3 regions of the Blastomonas sp. CCH1-A6 genome follow, and region 1 is predicted to be linked to each of the others. Evidence: riboswitches for the same ligand, from Rfam matches in the RefSeq annotation. Region 1 holds a riboswitch; each other region holds the start of a gene.

Region 1 (5,920 bases):
GCTTCGTCCAGTCTCGCCCAATCGCTCTCGTCACGCGGAAGTCCGATCCGCAGCCAGCAGGGTTCGTAATCGAACGGCCGGGTGAGCACGCCCGCCTGCGCCAGATAAACGAACAGGCGGTCTCGGTGGCGGACGGAGACGAGCGTGAAGAATGCGGTGCACCCGACAATCGCGATTCCATGCCGGGTCAGAAGTTCGACCAGCCGCTGCGATGCGGTGGCCAGTCGCGCCCGCTGTGCGATTTGCCATTCCGCATCGCTGTAAGCCGCCAGCCCGGTCGCCAGCGCCGGACCCGAGATGGGCCAGTCGCCGATCAGCGCGCGCAGCTCGGTTCCGATCTCTTGCTGCGCGACCACGAAGCCCAGGCGCAAACCTGCCAGCCCAAAGAACTTGCCGAAGGACCGCAGCACGATCAGTCCCGGCCAATCGCTGCCCGCCAAGCTGTTTGCCGGGTCCGCATCTGCGAAAGCTTCGTCGACGATTACATGGCCACCGCGCTTGGCTACAGTCAACGCCGCCCATTCCAGCAACAGAGGATCGGCAACAAGACCATCAGGGTTATTCGGCCGGGCAAGCACAAGAACGTCATGAGCAGGTGCCATGAGCCCGATATCGTCGAATGCGCATGCCGCTGGCTTGTAAGCGCCCCACATTGCTGCATGATCCGAATAGCCCGGCCGGACAATGGCCGCGCGGAAAACGAAGGATCTGCGTCCCAGCATCAGCCCGAGCAACCGCATCGCAAGGTCACTTCCGGGCACCGCTACGACCCGTTTCGGGTCCACCCCGAATGAGACCGCGGCTGCCGCTTCCAGCTTCGCAAGGTCGCCCGGATCAGGCAACTGCTCTGCTGCTGCGGCAGTCAGGGAGACCGGGTAGGGCCATGGCGCGATCCCCGTCGACAGATCGGTCCAATTCTCAATATGCGGAAAGGCCGCGCGCGCGAGATCGATCCGCCCGCCGTGACGGGCGAATTCGCCGACCAGCGCGCGGGGCGTGCCCTGCATCAGTAGCTCAGCCGCACGCCGACATAGCCGGCGCGGCCCGGCGTACCATAGCGGAACACCGTCTCGTAGCGCTCGTCGAACAGGTTCTCGATGCGCCCGTACAGCTCGATGCGGTCGGTGATCGGGAACGCCGCGCGCAAGTCCGCAAGCACATAGCCTTCGACCTTGCGGCTGTTATTGGCATTGTCGAAACTCGTACCGACATGGGTCAGCGTGATCCCGGTCTCCAGCCCGAAGCTCCAGCGGTAATCGAGCAGCGCGGTGACGCTGTGCTGCGGTCGCCGGACGAGCTGGCGGCCGAAATTGACATTGCCGGGCGACCGGTTGGTGGCGTCGGTATAGGTATAGTTCGCCTGCAGTCGCAGCGCATCGACCGGCTGCATCATCAGGCCAATCTCGACCCCTTCGGCGCGCGCCTTGGACACATTGTCATAGGTGCCCGAAGGACGCCCGGCGCAGATGCCGGTGCGCGGCAGCGGGCACGAGATGAAGATGATCAGATCGTCGGAATCGCGGCGGAAATAGGTGGCGCTGGCCTGAAGCCGTCCCTCGACCAGATCCTGCGTGATGCCGGCATCCCACCCCTTCGAGCGCTCTGGACTCAGCAGCCGGTTACCGAAATCGCTCTGCAGCTGGAACAGCGAGGGTGCCTTGAACCCTTCGGCATAGCTGGCGCGCAGCGTGGTGCCGGTCGCCGCAATCGCGTAGACGCCGCTGGCCCCCAGCGTCGTCGCGCCGCCGAACCGGTTGTGATCGTCATGCCTGACGCCGCCGGTCAGCGTCAGGCTCCGGACCGGGCTGGCGACGAGCTGCGCGTAGACGCTGTCGATCCTGGCGCGGCCGATCGAGGGCACCGCGCCGAAGCTGCTGCTCGAAAAGCGCGAGGTCTCGCGCTCGAGCCCGCCGGTCAGCTGCCATCCCTCGGCAATGTCGAAAATGCCCTGATATTCGATGCGCTCGTTGCGGCCATGGCCGGCAAAGGTCTCGCTCGGCACGCCGTCGAGCGCGATGCTGCGCCGCCGCGTATCGGTATAGGCATAGCCCAGCCGGTTGCGGAAGCGTCCGTCGAACAATGCCGCGTTGATCCCGGTATAGCCAACGAACTCGCGGGTGCGCGATTCCTCGTTCACGTCGCCAAAGGCAAAGCTGGGCGGCGGAAAGCCGTCGATATTGACCCGGCCTTCGGAATACCAGCCGCGCGCATCGACCGACAGCCAGTCGGTCAGCGCCAGGTTGAAATTGCCGTTCGCGCCGTAATTGCGGTAACCGTCCTTCTCGGTGCCGCCGCGCGCCTCGCTGAAGGCCGAAATACCGTCGGTGCGGAAATAGCCCGCGCCGATACTGGCCGATAGCGGCCCTGCCTTGCCCGACACATTGCCGACCAGCTGGCCGGTATCGCGATAGCCATATTCGCCACGCAGGTTGACACTGAGCTGCTCGGTCGGCTGGCGCGTGATCATGTTGACGACGCCACCGATCGCCTGGCTGCCCCACAACACCGAGGACGGGCCGCGCAATACCTCGATCCGATCGATATTGCCGACCAGCAGGTTGCCGAAATTGAAGCCGCCGCCGGGCGACGAGGGGTCGTTGAGCTTGATGCCATCGACCAGAGCCACGGTCTGGTCGCTTTCCGCACCGCGGATCGAGACCGATGTCGACGTGCCGATGCCGCCGTTGCGCACGATGGTGACGCCCGGCACGGTGCGTAGGATGTCGGCAACGGCCTGGGTCTGCCGACGCTCGATCTCCGCGCTGTCGAGCACGGTGATCGACTGGCCTACCTTGTCGAGCGATTGCGCCGTGCGATTGGCGGTCACCACGATGACCGGCTCGCGCGCGCCGGCGCCCGCTGCAATGTCCTGCGCGAAGGCGGGAGTGCTCACGCAGGCGCAGACGGCAAGCGTGGATAGGGTGTATTTCAAAAATGCATCAGGCATGGCTATCCCCTGTCAAAACAACAAGGGGTTACACGCGCCGATGGCACGACGGATCAGTCGCTGGCTTGTCACCCGCGCGCGAACCCCGACCGATGTCGTCACGCGAGGATGAACCTCGATCACGCTGAACACCCCGTCCGCGCAAAGGACCGACTGCGTCAGGCAGGTCTCCTGGCTCCCGGGTCATCGCATTCGCCCCGCCTTCCCGGAGGCCGAGGCCTCCAGTGGCATATCAGGGCGACCGCTATCCGGTCACAGTTGCGGGGACAGCCGCGGATTACAGGGGTTTATCCCTGCTTCCGCGTTCCCTATTAATCCCATCTCTGGGAACCTGTCGCGTAGCCGCATTATTGCGAGTGAAAACGCTTTGCAAGGGAAATGGGTCGATGCGGTGCTGACATTCATCTTGGGCGGTGCCCGCTCCGGCAAGAGCGCGCGGGCGCAGGCACTGGCAGAGAGCCAGTCGGGCAAGCTCGTCTATCTGGCCACGGCGCAGGCTTTTGACGATGAGATGGCCGACCGGATTGCGCGGCACCGGCAGAATCGCGGACCGCGCTGGCGCACCGTCGAATGCCCGATCGACCTGCCAGAAGCGATCACGCGCGAGGCCGCGCCAGGCCGCGTGCTGCTTGTCGACTGCCTGACGCTCTGGACGAGCAACATACTTTTAAACGAACTGAATTTCCCCGCAGTGTCGAAGCAGCTGATGGATGCACTTCTGGCGGCCAAATCGCCGATAATATTGGTCAGCAATGAAGTCGGGATGGGCATCGTCCCGGACAATGCGCTGGCGCGCCGGTTTCGCGACATGGCGGGACGGCTCAATCAAGACATCGCCGCCATCGCGGATCGCGCCGAGATCATGTTTGCGGGACTCGTCGTGCCGCTCAAAGGGTGAGCATAGAAGCTCAGAAGCCTCAGCAACAGGCTGTGGCGGAGTGGACGAAGCCATGATCACTGGTGAGCCGAAAAGGCACCCCGGGACCGCCATTCTGGCCAGCCCCGGGGCATGAGTCTCGACGAGTCCGGCGGGACAATTCTCGTCTGGGCAAGAAGCATCTTGCTGACGGCCCGATGGCGCATGGCCTTGTGAAACATCCATGTGGATCAACGCCTTGCGACATGAAATCCTCATGAAACCCGCGCTCGGTGCCGAGTTAACAAAGCGATTTTCATGCGTTTTTCATGCCGTTCGCGGCTTTTGCCCCGCGCATTTTCACGCATCCGAGGCGCACCTGACGCTCCGCCAAACAAGGAGCTCATATGTCCTTCGATCTTGCGCTGGCCGGCGTCGTCGCCATCGGCCTGCTGGTCTATCTCGTCGTCGTCCTGATGACCCCGGAGCGCTTCTGATGGAGCGCGCATCCCTGTTCGAGCGCAAGCTGGTCATGCCGGCCCTGCGCGATTCCTTCGTCAAGCTCGACCCGCGCACGCTAGTGCGCAACCCCGTGATGTTCACGACTGCCGTGGTGGCTGCCGTCGCCACCGTGGTGATGGTGCGCAATCTGGCCATCGGCAGCGGCGATCCGCTGTTCGAGGGGCAGCTGGTCTTCTGGCTTTGGCTGACGGTGCTGTTCGGCAATTTTGCCGAGGCGCTGGCCGAAGGGCGCGGCAAGGCGCAGGCACAGTCGCTGCGCTCTACCAAGGATCAGCTTGTTGCCTTTCGCGTCGGTCAGGATGGCAAGGTCGAGGAAATTCCGGCCACCCAGCTCCATGCTGGCGATATGGTGCGGGTGATCCAGGGCCAGCTCATTCCCGCTGATGGCGAGGTCATCGCCGGGGTGGCCTCGGTCAACGAGGCGGCGATCACCGGCGAGAGCGCGCCGGTCATCCGCGAGGCGGGAGGCGACCGGTCTGCGGTGACCGCAGGCACCATGGTCATCGCCGATCAGATCGACATAAAGGTCACGGCAGAACCCGGCAGCGGGTTTCTCGACCGCATGATTGCGCTGGTCGAGGGGGCCAGCCGCCAGAAGACGCCCAACGAGATCGCGCTGACCGTTCTGCTCACCGGGCTAACGCTGATCTTCCTGGTCGCCGTCGGCACCCTTCCTGCCTTTGCCGCCTATGCCGGGGGCGAGATTGCCGTGCCGGTGCTGATTGCGCTCTTCGTCGCGCTCATCCCCACCACCATCTCGGGACTGCTCTCGGCGATCGGCATCGCAGGGATGGACCGGCTGATCCGGTTCAACGTGCTCGCCAAATCGGGCCGCGCGGTCGAGGCGGCGGGCGATATCAGCACGCTGCTGCTCGACAAGACGGGCACGATCACCATCGGCGACCGGCAGGCGAGCGAATTCGTGCCGCTGCCAGGCGTGGCCCTTGGCGATCTGGTCGCGGCTGCGCGCCTCTCGAGCTTGGCCGATACGACGCCTGAGGGCCGTTCGATCGTGGCGCTGGCGGGCGACGGCGATGCGATGCCCGAAGGGGCAGAACCCATCGCCTTCACCTCGCAGACCCGGGTAAGCGGGCTGATGATCGGCGAACGCGCGCTAATCAAGGGTGCGGTCGATGCCGTGCTGCGGCGACTGGGCGACAAGGCCGATCCGACCGCTGCCGCCGCGCTGCGTCAGGCATCCGAGGGCATTGCCCGGTCGGGCGGCACGCCGCTGGCCGTCGCCGATGGCAACCGGCTGCTCGGCGTCGTCCACCTCAAGGACATCGTCAAGGCGGGCATCCGCGAGCGCTTTGCCGAACTCCGCCGCATGGGCATCCGCACGGTCATGATCACCGGCGACAATCCGCTCACCGCCGCCTCGATCGCGGCCGAAAGCGGGGTGGACGACTTCCTCGCCGAGGCGACCCCGGAGGACAAGCTGGCGCTGATCCGCAAGGAACAGGCCGGCGGCAAGCTGGTCGCGATGTGCGGCGACGGCACCAACGATGCGCCCGCGCTGGCGCAATCGGATGTCGGCGTCGCCATGAACACCGGCACCCAGGCCGCGCGCGAGGCGGGCAACATGGTCGATCTGG
Region 2 (5,920 bases), on a different contig from region 1:
TGCTGCACATGGCGAGCAACAAAGCGCTCACCCCCCACCGTTTGTCCCGAGCGAAGTCGAGGGACGTGCGTGCCTCAGTTGTGCAAGGTCCCTCGACACGCTCGGGACAAACGGAGATAGGGGCGACAACCCTTGACATCACATCTTCAACCTGACCCCCGCATAGCCCGCACGTCCGGGCACGCCATAGTTGAACGCGGTCTGATAGGCCTCGTCAAACAGGTTTTCGACCCGGCCATAGACTTCCAGATTGTCCGAGATGCTCCAGCTCGCGCGCAGGTCGACGCGGACATAGCTGTCGAGCCGGATGGTGTTGGCGACATCGTCGAACGTGTCACCGACCATCAGGAAGGTCGCGCCCAGCGCCGGACCCCAGGGCGACTTCCAGTCGACCAGCACCGAGGCGCTGTCCTTGGCGCGCCGCGCGAGCCGGTTTCCGAAATTGACCCGGCCCGAAAAGTCCGCTTCGCGCGAGCGGTTCTCGGTATCGACCAGGCTGTACTGTGCCTGCACGGTGAAATTGGTCACCGGCTGCATCCACAGGCCAAGCTCCACGCCCTGTGCGCGCGCGGCCGCGATATTCTCCAGGCTGAAGGTTGCGGAGGAGAAGACGATCAGGTCCTGCGTGTTGCGGCGGAACCAGGTCGCCTGCGCGCGCAGCTTGCCGTCGATTAGCGACTGTTCGATTCCCGCGTCATAGCTGCGCGCGGTTTCGGGGCGCAGGTTCGGATTGCCGAACGCGGCGAGTTGCTCGCTCAGCGCAGGCGCGCGGAAACCCTCCGCATAGGTCGCGCGGATCACGGTTTCGCCGTCATTGGGCGTATAGGCGATATTGCCGCCAAGGCTGGTCTTGCTGCCGAACACCTGCTGGTCGTCGACGCGTACGCCGCCGGTGACGGTCAACCCCTGCACCGGACGCACGATGGCCTGGCCGTAATAGCTCGTCATGTGCACGTCACTGACATCGGGCGCGGTGTTGAACGAGGGGAAGAAGGTGCTCGCCTCGCTCTGTTCGTGCTCCACGCCGAACACCAGGGTCAGCGCATCGGCAACATCAGCAACGCCCTGATATTCGAACCGGTCGAGCGTGCCCTTGGCGCGTGCGGGGTTGAACGATCCGGGGGTGGGATCGGTGGTGATGCGCTTGATGTCGGTCCGGGTATAGGCAAAGCGATTGCGCAACCGGCCGTCGAATAGCGCGACATTAAGCCCCGCATAGCCCACGAACTGGCGGTTGTCGGTCACCGGCAGCGTATCGGCAGGCGGGTTGTCGAATTCGGTTTCACCATCGGTATAGAAGCCGCGCAGATCGAGGCTGATCGCATCGCTGAAGGCGACGCGCAGCTTGCCGCTCAAGGTCAGGTTCTCGAACCCGTCCTTTTCGGTCGCCCCACGGCGCTCATCCCAGGCGGAAATGCCATCGGTGCGGAAATAGCTTGCGCCAAGGCTGCCCGAAACGATGCCGGTCTTGCCCGAGACGCTGGCGACCAGCTGGCCGGTGTCACGATAGCCATATTCGCCGCGCGCACTGGCCTGCAGCCCCTCGCTCGGTTCGATCGTGGTAATGTTGATGACGCCGCCGATCGCCTGGCTGCCCCAGATCACCGAATTGGGTCCGCGCAGCACCTCGACCGATCCGATATTGCCGGTGAGGATCGAGCTGAAATCGAACGCCCCCGAAGGCGAAGACGGATCGTTGATGCGCACGCCATCGACCAGCACCAGCGTCTGCGAGCTGTCGCCGCCGCGGATGAACACGCTGGTCGTGCCGCCGGGGCCGCCGTTGCGCGCAACGCTGATGCCGGGCAGCGTCTGCAGCACGTCGCTCAGCACCTGGGTCTGGCGACGATCTAGTTCTGCCTTGTCGACCACGGTGATCGACTGGCCGGTTTCGCTGCGCTTCTGGACGATGCGACTGGCGGAGACGACGATATCGTCGTCCTGGTCGTCGCTGGCGGACTGCGCATGGAGCGGCGTGGCCACTGCCAGAGCAAGCGCGGACACGGTGAAACTGCGGATGAATTTGGACACGGTTTTCCCTCAGCCCCAGCCGCCGCCGAAGCGGAAGGGCAGATGAACGACATCAAGGCCCGCCGGGATCGCTTCCGGACGCGACTATGGCCTGTGGCATGTCGTTACGAAGGAAAAAACTTTCCCATCCGAACAGGCTGGACCCGGCCCCCGGATGAACGACGCGATGGCAGGTCTCCTGGCTCGTCGATCATCGCCTCGGGCCGTCTTCCCGGGATCGCTCCCAGTGACATATTGGCCGTCGGCTCCCGACTGACAGTTGCGGGCACAGCACCGGATTTGCACCGGCTTCCCTCTTCGCCTCCCGGCTAAGGGAGGAACCATCTGGATGCGCAATTGCTGGATTTGGGCAGGCTTGTCAATCCGGCCTTACAAAAGCCCCGGCCTGCCCTACTGACAGGCCGGGCTTCAGGGGATCAGATCAGCTCGACCGCAACCGCCGTCGCCTCGCCGCCACCGATGCAGAGCGATGCCAGGCCGCGCTTGCCGCCATGCGTCTGCAGGGCAGAAACCAGCGTTGCGATGATTCGCGCACCGCTCGCGCCGATCGGATGGCCCAGCGCGGTCGCGCCGCCATGCACGTTGATCTTGTCGTGCGGAATGCCGAGGTCGCGCATTGCGATCATCGACACGCAGGCGAACGCCTCGTTGACCTCGAACAGATCGACATCGTCGACGCTCCAGCCCGCCTTCTCCAGCGCCTTGCGGCTGGCATCGACCGGCGCGGTGGTGAAGCGCGCCGGCGCGTGGGCATGTGCCGCGTGCGACACGATCCGCGCGACGGGCTTGAGGCCAAGCCTGTCGGCGACGCTCTGGCGGGTCAGCACCAGAGCAGCCGCACCGTCGGAGATCGACGAGGCATTGGCCGCCGTGATCGTGCCGTCCTTGGCGAAGGCCGGTTTCAGGCTCGGGATCTTCGACGCGTCGCCCTTGAGCGGCTGTTCGTCCTTGTCGATCGTCTCGGTGCCCTTGCGGCCGGTGATCTCGACGGGGACGATCTCGCGGTCAAACCCGCCGCTGCTCTGCGCCTTCTGCGCGCGGGTAAGCGAGGCGATCGCGTAATCGTCCTGGTCCTGGCGGGTGAACTGATATTCGCCTGCGGTTTCCTCGGCAAAGCTGCCCATTGCGCGGCCGGGCTCATAGGCGTCTTCCAGGCCATCGAGGAACATATGGTCCATGACCCGGTCATGGCCGATCCGCGCGCCGCCGCGATGCTTGGTGAGCAAATAGGGCGCGTTGGTCATGCTCTCCATGCCTCCCGCCACCAGCAGATCGACCGAGCCCGAGGCCAGCGCCTCTGCCCCCATGATCGTCGCCTGCATGCCGCTGCCGCACATCTTGTTCACCGTGGTCGCCTCGACCGACTGCGGCAGGCCGGCCTTGAGCGCGGCCTGGCGCGCCGGGGCCTGACCGAGGCCGGCGGGCAGCACGCAGCCCATATAGATGCGCTCGATTGCATCGCCCGAAACCCCTGCCCGCTCGACCGCCGCCTTGACGGCGGTCGCGCCGAGATCGGTGGCGCTGGCGCCCGAGAGCGAACCCTGGAAGCTGCCCATCGGCGTGCGCGCATAGGAGACGATGACAACGGGATCGGCGGCGGAAAATGCGGTCATGGCATGAGTCCCTTTTCGAATGTGGTGAAAGCGCCTTCCCCTAGGGCCAGCGCGATTGCAAGAGGCTTGGAGTACAAAGCGCTTGGCCTGTCTCGGGGCGAGCCGCTATGCGCAAGGGCGCTGCCGATCCCCGGCATTGGGCCAATTTCGCTATGTATGCGCCGCTGCTTGACCATCCGGTGATCGCGCCCCTTGCAGCGGCGATCCTTGGCGCAATCTTCGGCAGCTTTATCGGCGCGCTGGTGGTGCGCTGGCCTGCGGGGCGATCGATCCTGACCGGGCGGTCGCAATGCGATGCGTGCGGCGCGCAGCTGAAGCCTTGGCAGCTTATACCGTTGATATCGTATGTTTTGCTGCGCGGGAGATGTGCAGCATGCGGGACGGCCATCGGATGGCATTGCTTCGCGATCGAGCTCAGCGCGGCGCTGATCGGAGCGCTATCGCTGGCGGTGCATCCGGGCGCAGAGGGACTGGCGATAGCGGCATTTGGCTGGCTGCTCCTCCCGCTCGCGCTGCTCGATCTGCGCCATTACTGGCTGCCGCATCCGCTTAACGCAGCGCTGGCATTGGGCGCGCTGGCGGGCGCTGCGCTGGACATCCCGCCCGACTGGACCAGCCGCCTGATCGGCGCAGGCGCTGGTTGCGGCGGACTGTGGCTGATCGCGCTGCTCTATCGGCTGACGCGCGGGCGCGAAGGGCTCGGCGGCGGTGATCCGCTGCTGCTCGGCGCGATCGGGCTGTGGCTCGGCTGGCAGGCGCTGCCCCTCGTGCTGCTGATCGCCAGCGGCCTCGGGCTTGCCGTCGCGCTGGTGCTGCAACGCCGCGGCCATGATCTCGATGCCGCCACCCGCTTCCCACTGGGGACGCTGATGGCGCTTGCCGCCTGGCCGGTGGCTCTGGCCGGGCTGAGCGGCTGAGGATCAGCTGCGGCGAGTCGCCCTGCGTAGGTTATCGCTCAGAAATGTCTGGCCAGGCTGCGACACGGCGATCGTACAGCTGGCCAGCAGCGCCATGAAGCCGAGGCCGATCACCAGCCCCGAAGACGCGCCAATGGCGAGCAGGACCAGCATCACCGCGACAAAGGGCAAGGCGACAAGGCCGAACAGACCGGCGACAACGGCCGACGCCCGAAGGTGGTGCAACATGATGGGAATGCTTTCGGTTTAAGCTGCGGTCGCGCAGAAATCGAACGACGTAATAGCCAAGCCGATGCTCCACCATGGCAGGTCGCGGTCCGACTTACCAGCGGTTTCACATCGCCTTGCGCCCCTCGATCAGCGCATCGACCACCGACGGGTCGGCAAGCGTGCTGGTATCGCCGAGCGAACCGAACTCGTTCTCCGCGATCTTGCGCAGGATGCGTCGCATGATCTTGCCGCTGCGCGTCTTGGGCAGCGCGGGCGTGAAATGCAGATGGTCGGGCGTCGCGATCGGGCCGATTTCCTTGCGGACCAGCGCCTTCAGCTCCCCGGCCAGCGCGTCGTCGGCCTCCTCGCCGACATTGAGCGTCACATAGCAATAGATGCCCTGCCCCTTGATGTCGTGCGGGAAGCCCACCACAGCAGCTTCGGCAACGCGCGGGTGCAGCACCAGCGCGCTTTCGACCTCGGCGGTGCCCATGCGATGGCCCGAGACATTGATGACATCGTCGACGCGGCCGGTGATGCGGTAATAGCCGTCCTCATCGCGCTTGCAGCCGTCGCCGGTGAAATACTTGCCCTTGTAGGTGCTGAAATAGGTCTGCACGAAGCGCTCGTGATCGCCATAGACCGTGCGCGCCTGGCCGGGCCACGACCCCGCGATGCACAGATTGCCCTCGGTCGCGCCGTCGAGAGTGTTGCCATCGGCATCGACCAGTTCGGGCTGGATGCCGAAGAACGGCAGGCCCGCGCTGCCCGGCCGCATCGCATGCGCATACGGCAGCGTCGTGATCATGATGCCGCCGGTCTCGGTCTGCCACCAGGTATCGATCACTGGCACCGCGTCCTTGCCCACGGTGCGGCGATACCAGCGCCAGGCCTCGGGATTGATCGGCTCGCCGACCGATCCGATCAGGCGCAGCGCGGAAAGGTCGTGCTTCTCCACCGGCGCTTCGCCCTCGCGCATCAGCGCGCGGATCGCGGTGGGCGCGGTGTAGAAGATGTTGACGCCGTGCCGCTCGCACATGTCCCAGAAGCGGCTGTGATCAGGATGGTTGGGCACGCCTTCGAACAGCAGGCTGGTTGCGCGGTTGAGCAGCGGGCCATAGACCGAATAGCTGTGCCCGGTGACCCAGC
Region 3 (5,920 bases), on a different contig from region 1:
ACCTCCACCGCCTTGGCCGCCGGGAACTTGCCAAGTTGCGTGCCTATCTGCCGCAACGTGCGGGGGTTGATTGGCCGATCACCGTAGAGCGCGTGGTTGCGCTCGGGCTGACTCCGGCGCTGCCAGCATTCGGCACCATACCGTCCGCTCTGCTTCCCGCCATCGACGATGCACTGCTCGCCTGCGATCTGCTGGGTTTGCGGGATCGGCCAGCCACGCAATTGTCGGGTGGCGAACTGGCGCGGGCAATGCTGGCCCGCGCGATTGTCGGCGATCCAGCGCTTCTGATCGTTGATGAACCAACCGCGGGTCTGGATCCACGCCATGCCATCGATGCCGTCCAGCGTCTCAAGGCCCGGACCACGGCCGGGTGCACGGTTGTCATGGCGATCCACGATCTTGATCTGGCCTTGGCCTTCGCGGACTCGATCCTCGCAATCCGCGATGGGCGATTGCTTGCACACGGTCCGACGCACGAAGTCGTCACCGAAAGCCTACTCACCTCGCTCTATGACGTTCCGGTCCGGTTATCTCGTGACGGGGACGGCATTTCCGTCCGCTTTCTCAAGTCCGGGGTATCATCATGAACCAGATTTCCTTTGACGAACTGGCACGTCTCGCGTGCGACCCTGGCCATGGCTGGAGCATCGGCACATTCGGTGCGATCGGCGAATTCATTCGCGACGAGGATGAGCCGGCCACGGTTCAAAACGACCGCGACAATATCGAAATCGTGACCGCTCGCGGTGCCTTGCGGATCAGGCATTCGGATAGCTTTGAATGCCTTGCCTGGGATAGCCTGTCCTCTGATGGCGAAAGCTGGGGTCATGCAATGGCGCTCTGCGCGCCTCTGACTGGTTCGGTCGATCGGGCTGTCGTATCTTTGGGCGCCGATACCGACGCCATTCGCAGGGAAGACCAGTCGAGCCGCCTGTTCGACATGGGCGTTTGTAACGGCACCATAAGGATGTGCGCCCGCACTGACGACGAAGCGCTGATCGGGGCTCTCGAGGCTCTTGAAGGTCAGGACCTGCTGTCTTCGCCAACAGTCATGGCCGAGGTTCTGCGTGCGCAGCCCCACCGGGTCATGCTCTCGCCTGCCGGACGGATCGAAGTCTTCCAACCGATTCCGCCTCCGGATGGGAAATCGCCGGAAGGCCCGCACACCCATCTGCTTGCCAAGCTTATCGGGAAGGGTCGGCCACATGGCGCCAACGTCCCCATTCCGGATGGCTATCAGTCGATCCTGAACATTCACCCTCGCTCACCTTGGCGGAACGCACTGGGTGAACGGCACGATTTCGTGCCCGATACGGACACCGCCTTTTCACCTATGCTTGAACGCTTTGGCCTTGATCAGGATCGTGCCGTGGACGCACATATCCGCACCGCTGTGGCTGAAGGCGCAAACCCTGAATTCTTTGATTGGCCCGACACACGGCGGGGCCGAACGAAAGCCCGCATCGTCCTGCGCCGTCTTGCCGCTGCCGGTCACGAGCACGTGGGTCCCTGGCGCGTCTGGTTCGACCGCGCTCCCGTTGAAACCGATGAAACGGAACAGTGAGGTTGCGCCTGCAATTTCAGCGCGAACTTTGATTGGCATGATCGAAGTTTGGGTCTAGAGATATTCAATGATGATGCGGGTTTGCCCGTGCCATCGATGATCGCGCCGGTGCCCCCAACGGGGCTTAATCGGGAATGCGGTGCGGGAGCGTAGCTCCCAAATCCGCGGCTGTCCCTGCAACTGTAAGCGGATAGCGCGATGCACATTTTTCCTGCGCGTGCAGGAAAAGCCACTGGACCGCGCATGAACGCGCATCTGGGAAGGCGTGCATCAAGCTGTGACCCGCGAGCCAGGAGACCTGCCGGCGCTCTGGTCGCTCTTGCCCGGGTCCAGGGGATGGCCAAGGCACGGTACTCTTCCGTCTGAGCGACGAAGCTGTGCGGCTGGGGCTGCACGGCCGCGTGGTTTCGGGCGTCTGTCGCGCCAGCCCGTTGTCGCGCGCCGACCGGACCTGTCCGGCAAGCCCTGCCCGGTGTCGCTCTGGCGCGCGGAGGAACTGCCATGTCGGACCTGTCAAAGGTACCCGTCACGATCATCACCGGCTTTCTGGGTGCCGGTAAGACCACGCTGATCAGCCACCTGATCCGCAACGCTGGCGGACGCCGATTGGCTGTGGTCGTCAATGAATTCGGTACTCTGGGGGTGGATGGGGACATCCTACAATCCTGCGCCATTCCCGATTGCCCGGCGGAAAACATCGTCGAACTGGCCAACGGCTGCATCTGCTGCACCGTGGCGGACGATTTCATTCCCACCGTAGAGCGCCTGCTCGCGCTTGATCCGCGCCCTGACCATATCCTGATCGAGACATCAGGGCTGGCCCTGCCCAAGCCCTTGCTCAAGGCCTTCGACTGGCCGGCAATCCGCAGTCGCATCACGGTGGATGGCGTCCTTGCGCTGGCCGATGCCGAAGCGGTTGCTGCCGGACGGTTTGCCCCCGATCTTGCAGCGCTGGAGGCCCAGCGCGCCGCAGACCCGGGGATCGACCACGAAACCCCGCTGTCCGAAGTCTTCGAGGACCAGCTTGCCTGCGCCGATCTCGTTTTGCTGACCAAGGTTGATCTGGCCGGACCTGACGGAGTCGCTGCCGCAAGGGCAGCCATTGCGGCCGAAGCACCCCGCCCCGTGCCTGTGATCGAGATAGCCGAAGGGATTGTCGACCCTCGCGTGATCCTTGGACTTGGAGCTGCCGCCGAAGACGATATCGCTGCCCGGCCCTCGCATCACGACAATGAGGATGATCACGAGCACGACGATTTCGACAGCACCGTCATCGCGCTCGGCGAGATTGCCGATCCCGCCGATTTGGTGGCGCGTATCGAAACGCTCGCCCGCGACCATCGCATCCTGCGGGTAAAAGGCTACGCTGCCGTGACTGGCAAGCCCTTGCGCCTCTTGGTGCAGGCCGTCGGGTCGAGGGTTCGTCACCAGTACGACCGCCCATGGCGCCCCGATGAGCGGCGCCAGACCACCCTGGTCGCCATCGCCGAGCATGACGATATCGACGAGCCTGCCATTCGCGCGGTGCTGGCAGGCTAAGCTAGGCCGTGCACGTCATCTTTCGCGAAACGCATGGGATGGAGGAAACGGCCATCCCACAGGATCTGGGGCAGGAGCCTGCGGATCTTGTCGTCCTGTCCTTCTCGGACAGCGATCTTGGTGCGTTCGCGGAAGGCTGGCGCCAGGCGCAAGCGGCGGATCCGGCATTTCCTTCGTTGCGGCTCGCCAATCTTGCCGCGCTGATCCACCCTTTGTCGGTCGACACCTATATCGAAAAGACATTGGCCGGGGCAAAGGCCGTGCTGATCCGGCTGATCGGCGGCACGCCCTATTGGAGCTACGGCCTTCAACAGGTCGAGACCCTCGCCCGATCGCGCGGGATTGCGCTTGCTGTCCTGCCTGCCGATGGTCGGCCGGATTGGCACCTCGACAGTGTCTCCACGCTTCCTGCCGCCACGCTGGCCAAGCTTTGCCAGTTGTGTGACGAGGGCGGCGCGGCAGCGGCGCGCGCGGCCCTGGCCGCTCTCGCGCACGCCGCAGGGCTTGGCGTCAGCACTGTGACGCAATGCACGGCTTTGCCGGCAACTGGCGGATGGCACCCCTCCTGCGGGATCATCGATCCTGCCAGCTTCAGGCCCAATGCGGATCGGCCGCTGATCCTGATCGTCTTCTACCGTGCGTACCTCGCCGCACACGACCTGCACCCGATCGCCGCGCTTCATTCCGCGCTTGAACAACGCGGCTTTGACGCGCTCTCGATCTTCGTCCCCTCGCTCAAGCCCCCTGAGGTCAGGGCACAGGTGGATCGCTGGGTGCGTTCGCTGGCGCCTGCAGCCATCGTCAATGCCACGGCTTTTTCAGCGCGGGGCGAGGATGGCGGAACGCCGCTCGACGGGGGGGGCGTTCCGGTCTTCCAGATCGCGCTTGCCACCGCACCGCGCGCAGGATGGGCGCGCACATCGCGTGGCCTCTCGCCGGCTGACCTTGCCATGCATGTCGTACTCCCCGAGATTGACGGGCGCATCTTTGCAGGCGTGTCGAGCTTCAAGGAAGCGGGCGAACGCGATCCGGCACTCGGCTTCGCTCCCTATTCGCACCGCGGCGATGACAACCGGATCGCAGCGGTCGCCGACCGCGTGGCGCGCTGGATCGGGCTGGCCCGCAAGCCGGCATGCGAACGCCGCGTCGCCCTGATCCTGTCGACCTACCCCGGCAAGGCCTACCAGATGGCGCACGCCGTGGGTCTTGACGCGCTGGCCTCAGTCGATGCGATTGTCGCCGATCTGGCAGAGGCCGGGTACAAGGTCAGCCGCCCCACCGATCTTGCCAGGCAGCTGGCGACCGAGCATCTGGTCTGGCCTTTGAATGCCTATCGCACTGCCATGTCCGCCCTGCCCGAGACGCTGCGGCAGGACCTTGCCTCGGCATGGGGAGAGCCGGAAGACGATCCGCTGGCTGTCGATGGGGCATTTCGCTTCCCGGCGCTCACGCTCGGCCAGGTGCTGGTGGCGCTTCAGCCCGAGCGGGGCGAGCCTATCAGTCGCGATGCAGACTATCACGACCTCTCGCGCTGCCCGCGGCACGCCTATGTCGCCTTCTACCTGTGGCTGGGCCAGCAGGGTACGGATGCGCTGGTCCATGTTGGCGCGCATGGTACGCTGGAATGGCTGCCGGGGAAGGCTGTAGCGCTGTCTGACGCTTGCTGGCCCGAAGCGCTGACACAAGCGATGCCGGTCATCTATCCCTTCATCGTCAACGATCCGGGCGAGGCAGCGCAGGCCAAGCGCCGCATCGGTGCTGTCACCATCGGCCATGTGCCGCCGCCGCTCGTCCCGACCGGAAGCGGCGCCGGGCTGGGCCGGATCGAGGCTTTGCTGGACGAATTCTCCAATGCCGACGGGCTGGACCCTGCCCGCCGGGACCGTCTGCAGAAATCCATCCGCGAGGAAGCTGCCGCGCTGGGGCTGGAGGCAGAGCTCGGCCTTGATACCGCCACCACTCTGGTCGAAGCGATCACCCGGATCGATCGCTTCGTCTGCGATGTGAAAGCCAGCCAGTTCGGTGACGGTCTCCACGTTTTCGGCCGCGGTGAACAGGGCGCGGCAGAGCGGAACGGGCTTCTGGCTGGGCTGGACGGCCGATGGATCGCTCCCGGACCATCTGGCTCGCCCCATCGCGGACGAACCGATGTGCTGCCGACGGGACGCAACCTCTACACGATCGATCCGCGCGCAGTACCTTCGCGCGCAGCGCATGCACAGGGCGTCGTGCTCGCCGAGGAGCTGCTCCGCCGCCATCTGCAGGATCACGGCGACTACCCGCGTGGCCTTGTGGTGGATCTGTGGGGTTCGGCCACCATGCGCACGGCTGGTGAAGAGTTTGCGATGGCGCTGCACCTTCTGGGGGCAAAGCCGATGTGGGACATGGCTTCAGAGCGCGTGACGGGGGTTGAGATTCTCCCACTCGCCATGCTCGACCGCCCTCGCCTCGATGTAACGCTGCGCGTTTCGGGCCTGTTTCGTGATGCCTTTCCCACCCTGCCCGCCTTGTTCGGTCAGGCCGTCCGGGCGCTGTGCACCAGGGACGAACCCGCCGACTGGAACCCTTTCGTTGCCTTGGCCCCAGCGCCGCGCGTCTATGGTCCGCGTCCGGGCCGGTATGGACTCGGGATCGGAGACGCGGCCGAAACCTATACCGATGATGCCCGGCGTGCGGCGGGCGAAGCATGGCTGGCAGCCTCCGACCACGCGCTGGATAGCGTTTCCGATTCCAGCACGGGAAGCGAGGCTGACCCCGATGGCATCCGTCTGCGAGTGGCCAGCGCGGACGCCTTCGTCCACCTGCAGGACCTGCCTG

Evidence for each region. A riboswitch is a leader RNA that binds a small molecule or an ion and turns the genes downstream of it on or off. The one in region 1 is predicted to bind cobalamin.
Region 2: linked by a shared signal. The riboswitch ahead of AX735_RS21360 (TonB-dependent receptor domain-containing protein) and the one ahead of AX735_RS18220 (TonB-dependent receptor plug domain-containing protein) in region 1 are both predicted to bind cobalamin.
Region 3: linked by a shared signal. The riboswitch ahead of cobW (cobalamin biosynthesis protein CobW) and the one ahead of AX735_RS18220 (TonB-dependent receptor plug domain-containing protein) in region 1 are both predicted to bind cobalamin.

The regions. Positions count from the first base shown of each region.
Region 1 covers NZ_LSIS01000398.1:3,684-9,603, forward strand. Annotated here, with positions in the region: gene AX735_RS18215 (threonine-phosphate decarboxylase) at 1-1,007, opposite strand, end outside; gene AX735_RS18220 (TonB-dependent receptor plug domain-containing protein) at 1,007-2,947, opposite strand; cobalamin riboswitch at 3,092-3,297, opposite strand; gene cobU (bifunctional adenosylcobinamide kinase/adenosylcobinamide-phosphate guanylyltransferase) at 3,339-3,845, shown strand; gene kdpF (K(+)-transporting ATPase subunit F) at 4,211-4,300, shown strand; gene kdpB (potassium-transporting ATPase subunit KdpB) at 4,300-5,920, shown strand, end outside.
Region 2 covers NZ_LSIS01000479.1:4,733-10,652, forward strand. Annotated here, with positions in the region: gene AX735_RS21355 (ABC transporter substrate-binding protein) at 1-31, opposite strand, end outside; gene AX735_RS21360 (TonB-dependent receptor domain-containing protein) at 139-2,031, opposite strand; cobalamin riboswitch at 2,183-2,371, opposite strand; gene AX735_RS21365 (thiolase family protein) at 2,448-3,644, opposite strand; gene AX735_RS21370 (prepilin peptidase) at 3,752-4,561, shown strand; gene AX735_RS21375 (hypothetical protein) at 4,565-4,789, opposite strand; gene acs (acetate--CoA ligase) at 4,896-5,920, opposite strand, start outside.
Region 3 covers NZ_LSIS01000058.1:18,991-24,910, reverse strand. Annotated here, with positions in the region: gene AX735_RS02415 (ABC transporter ATP-binding protein) at 1-587, shown strand, start outside; gene AX735_RS02410 (DUF6925 family protein) at 584-1,564, shown strand; cobalamin riboswitch at 1,654-1,884, shown strand; gene cobW (cobalamin biosynthesis protein CobW) at 2,066-3,103, shown strand; gene cobN (cobaltochelatase subunit CobN) at 3,112-5,920, shown strand, end outside.